Regions from separate parts of the Virgibacillus siamensis genome, predicted to be linked through region 2. Evidence: a T-box and tRNA genes for the amino acid it is inferred to sense, from the RefSeq annotation. Region 2 holds a T-box; the other holds one or more tRNA genes.
What was found. A T-box is a leader RNA that pairs with one kind of tRNA and senses whether it is charged. The one in region 2 lies ahead of B1K71_RS12070 (valine--tRNA ligase), so its partner is inferred to be a tRNA-Val.

Region 1 (2,462 bases), 1.1 Mb from region 2:
AATGATCAAAAGCGGAGCCTTCATCATAATTCGGAGTCCCATGAAAATCAGGTTCTGCAGCTGCCTGATATCGTTGGAAAACCGGGTAACAAGTCCGGAAGCAGGGTACAGGTTCAAATCCGCAAATGAAAAGCCCTGAATTTTTTCAAATAATTTCTCCCGCACATCATACGAAAACCCGAACGTTGTATGGGAGGCGAAAAAGGAATTGAAAATCCCGGCGATGAACGCCGTAAACGCCATCGCAATCATGATTGAACCCCACATGACAATGTTATCAAGATCTTTATGTAAAACCCCCTGATTGATCATCTTCCCTAGGAAAAAGGGAAGAAGCAGTTCCACCAGCAGCTCAATAAGCATCAAGCTGTATGCAACAACAATCGGAAGCTTATACGGTTTTAAAAAAGAAAGAACATTCCGCAACACGCTCGCCCCCCATAAGCAAAAAACGAATTGACTATCATTATAATCGCAAAGTCCCAAATAATCCAAACATTTATTTCGAGTGCAGAAATAAATATTCCATATCTGACCAAATCGGGGAGGTGCCACCTGTAGGCATGGGAGGGGGGTTATTGAAAATACTTAGCGCTATCTATATAGTAAAACTATATACAGAAATATAGCGGGGGGATAATTGTGGGGAAGTTTACATTTAAAGATACGGACACGATTGGTCATTTAATAACAGAAAATGAACTATATGAGCAATATCATTATCCGGAGATGCCTATACGGTTTGACAGCAATTTTATTGAATTCAGGCGAATGCCAACGTTGAATGAATTTAAACAGACAGAATCATTTCTGAGAAATTTTCACAGCGATCATAACCAGTACCATCTTCGCTTTTATTTTGCGGATAATGCGAAACCGGCTGGTGAATTGCTGGAATACATCATTAACAATAACTATGACATCGGGTACATGGAATTGTATGGAATTGATCCGAAACAATTTCCGGAAGTGCCGGAAAATCATGACATACAAGTCGAAGAAGTAACTGACATAACGCTGGATGATTACCTGAAGCTGCAATATGAAACTGATATGGAATTTGGTGAATCATTTGCTAAGCAGAAGGTGGACATGAACAAGCGGCAGTTCGCGGATAAGCAATATGTGCAAATCATAGCATACTATCATGATGCTCCCGCAGGCACAATGAATATTTATGCTGGTGATAAGGCAGTGGAAATTGAAAATCTCGATGTACGGGATGAATTTCAACGGAAAGGAATCGGTTCACAACTGCAGTGGTTTGCCATGGATCGTTACCAGGATTCAAGCATCATCCTGATAGCAGACGGTGAAGACACACCGCGTGAAATGTATCAAAAGCAGAATTACCGGTATCTTAGCTACAAATACGAGTTATTAAAAATTCTAAAGTAACAATAAGCCGAATATAATTTGATAACATTCGGGTGGTGCCAGGCACCTAAAAAAGGCTTGACGCCATCTGAGTTTGTCGATTATACTATTTATTGTTCGATAAATACTTTATACGATTCCGTAGCTCAGCTGGGAGAGCGCATGCTTGACAGGCATGAGGTCGTTGGTTCGAGCCCAATCGGAATCACTAACTGACGTCAGAACGTTGTTAAATCAACGTTCTGGCGTTTTTTTATTGGGCTGATTTAGGCAAAAGGACACACATCTGGAATAAAAAGTGTCCTTATTTCTGTATTTGTGGAAAGGAAATTTTGATTTTGACAAGGATTATTTATAAGGTTGTAGAAATTAATAGTAATTGAGGTGGTGAGTAATGAAGGTTATTCCAACGTAAAATAATGTTAGAAAGAAGGCTAGGGGGTACTTAAATGAAAAAAACAATCGATTACTTAAAAGAGGACCTCTATAAGGCAAAGGAAGAACTACAAAACTTAGAAAAGCGTGGCCATACCATAACAGAATGGGTGGATCACCATAAGAACATTGAGCGATGTAAAAAACGACTTCAAAACTTCAGGGAGAAAAGAAAGTTTTTGTGAACCAGGCGGGATTGTATATCTTACTTTTGCACTGTATAACAATTTAATATGCCTTACTTTTTCTTGGCATAATCACCCGGCGCGGTTTTTCAGAAGGAAGAGCTTCAATTAATGATATAATTGCTGCCATTCCCGACGTGAAAGTGACACAATCATGCCCATCCTCAAGCGAAGTCAGGCAGTCCTCGAGAGCACGGCGGTTAGGATTATTTTCACGGCTATATACGAAATCATTTGGGTAAGAACCATCTGCCTCACGTTCAAACGTGGTAGAAGGATGGATGGGCATGGTAACAGAGCTGGTTGATTTGTCAATTGAACGCCCAGAGTGAATGGCTTTTGTTTCAAAACGCATACATATTCCTCGCTTTTAAAGATTATTGTCATAAGCTTTCTTTTCAAGAATGGTTTTCATATAAGATGCAATTTTTTTCTCACCCTCACTTGTGGATTGTTCGAGTTGCG
Region 2 (2,462 bases):
CTTGGGGCTACAAACAAATGGAATGTCTGTTTGTGCCACGGAAATTTGAAGTCGTCCCATATTTTGCATGGGGATGAACCGTATTTAATAAATTGGGAAAAGGCATCAATTAATAATGCAATAACGGATCTGGTGGTTTTTTTCAAACACCAGCTGTGTCATTGGTATCAAACATCCGACAAATTGATGGAACATTTTTCAGTCTATGCTTCAAGAAATTCATTGAATCAGGCGGAAATTAATCTGCTTTCTTTACAAATGCTTGATCCACAAAGATACATAACGACTTTGGACGCTTATTTGAGGGGATCTGATGATACTATGACTTCCCGGACGATTCAGTTGGAGTCCGCTCTACGTCAGATTAAATTCGGACTGTATTGTTCCAAATATCTGGAGGAACAATATTCCGACCTTTCACAGGCTGATGACTAAATCCATTCCAGATAGAATGCAATAAAAATGCCTACAAAAATGCCAAGCAGAAATACATCAAGTGAAGTTGGAAACAGCAATGTGCGAATCAATTGAAAAATGAGAAGGGGAAGTGTTACTCTTTCGCAAACGATAATGCATTTTCGACACCATGAAGGCAGTTTGTATCGATAATACCTTGACATGTTTATCACCTCTTTCTTATGTGTATAATAGTATATGATAAGAACTGGTTTATTCGTGCACCATAAAAACAGTTGATTTTACAAGGTATAAGCGATAGAATAAGATGTAATATGAAAATGCAGTGACAGGGAAGAGTACAAAATAATGCCTTTAAGAGAGGGAAACACGTGGTGGAAGTTTCCCAGGTATCATTGTTTTGGAAGGTCGCCCTTGACGCAGCCTCTTTGAAAGATTGACAAATCAGTAGAAGAGTGCCGGCTGTTGACCGTTATCCATGAATGAAGTGCACAGACAATGTTTGTGAACAAAGGTGGTACCACGGAAATATATCCTTTTCGTCCTTTTATCGGGATGAAAAGGATTTTTTATTTTTCCAGGCAGATGAGAAGTCCGCATTTGGCCAGGACCTTTGGAAAGCCAATTTATTTAAAAAGGAGGAAAATCAAATGAAGGATGAAGCAAATACATCGATGTCATCCAAGTATAACCCGCAGGAAATTGAAAAAGGCCGTTATAAGTTTTGGGTTGATGGTAAATTTTTTGAAGCAACAGGAGATCCGGAAAAGGAACCATTTTCAATTGTAATTCCGCCGCCGAATGTTACAGGAAAGCTGCATTTGGGCCACGCCTGGGATACGACGATGCAAGATACGATTTCCAGAATGAAACGCATGCAGGGCTATGATGTGTTGTGGCTGCCCGGAATGGATCATGCGGGGATTGCCACTCAGGCAAAAGTTGAAGCAAAATTAAAGGAACAGGGCACTTCACGTTATGATCTCGGCCGCGACAAATTTCTGGAAACGGCATGGGACTGGAAAGGGGAATATGCCGCGTTTATCCGCTCACAGTGGGAGAAGCTCGGCTTGGGCCTGGACTATTCCCGGGAACGTTTCACGCTTGATGAAGGATTGTCAAAAGCAGTTCGTGAGGTTTTTGTCACGCTTTATGAAAAAGGGTTAATTTATCGTGGAGAATATATCATTAACTGGGATCCGGATACGAAAACAGCCCTATCCGATATTGAAGTTATCTATGAAGAAGTCCATGGCAAATTCTATCACATGCGGTACCCGATTAAAGACAGTGATGAAACGATTGAAATCGCCACAACCCGTCCGGAAACGATGCTCGGTGACACGGCTGTTGCTGTACACCCGGAAGATGAGCGTTATAAGCACCTGATCGGAAAAACGGTTGTATTGCCTATTGTTGGTCGTGAAATGGAAATTGTTGCAGATGATTATGTCGATATGGAAATGGGTTCCGGAGCTGTTAAAATTACACCGGCACATGATCCAAATGACTTTGCAATCGGCAATCGTCATAATCTTGAACGAATTTTAGTGATGAATGAAGATGGATCAATGAACGAGAATGCCGGGAAATATCAGGGGCTGGATCGTTTTGAGTGCCGTAAGCAAATTGTGAAGGATCTTCAGGAACAGGGTGTACTATTTGACATTGAGGATCATACACATCAAGTTGGCCATTCGGAACGCAGCGGGGCTGTTGTTGAACCGTATTTGTCCACTCAATGGTTTGTCAATATGCAGCCGCTTGCTGATGCGGTTATTGACATGCAAAAGGGAGATGGAAAGGTTAATTTTGTGCCGGAACGATTTGAACGGACCTATCTTCATTGGATGGAAAATATTCGTGATTGGTGTATATCCCGGCAATTGTGGTGGGGGCACCGTATTCCGGCCTGGTATCATAAAGAAACAAATGAGATTTATGTCGGTAAGGAAGCGCCAGCGGATTTGGAAAATTGGGAACAGGATGAAGATGTACTGGATACGTGGTTTTCATCCGCACTTTGGCCATTTTCAACGATGGGG

Region 1: it has a tRNA-Val gene. The T-box ahead of B1K71_RS12070 (valine--tRNA ligase) is inferred to sense a tRNA for this amino acid. The anticodon was not compared.

What each region holds. Positions count from the first base shown of each region.
Region 1 is NZ_FUIH01000007.1:509,208-511,669, forward strand. It holds gene B1K71_RS06230 (ABC transporter ATP-binding protein) at 1-426, opposite strand, end outside; gene B1K71_RS06235 (GNAT family N-acetyltransferase) at 643-1,398, shown strand; tRNA gene B1K71_RS06240 (tRNA-Val) at 1,513-1,585, shown strand; gene B1K71_RS19840 (hypothetical protein) at 1,827-1,997, shown strand; gene B1K71_RS06245 (PLP-dependent transferase) at 2,041-2,352, opposite strand; gene B1K71_RS06250 (FMN-binding negative transcriptional regulator) at 2,368-2,462, opposite strand, start outside.
Region 2 is NZ_FUIH01000007.1:1,636,196-1,638,657, reverse strand. It holds gene B1K71_RS12080 (phosphotransferase) at 1-435, shown strand, start outside; gene B1K71_RS12075 (hypothetical protein) at 432-620, opposite strand; T-box leader at 734-967, shown strand; gene B1K71_RS12070 (valine--tRNA ligase) at 1,068-2,462, shown strand, end outside.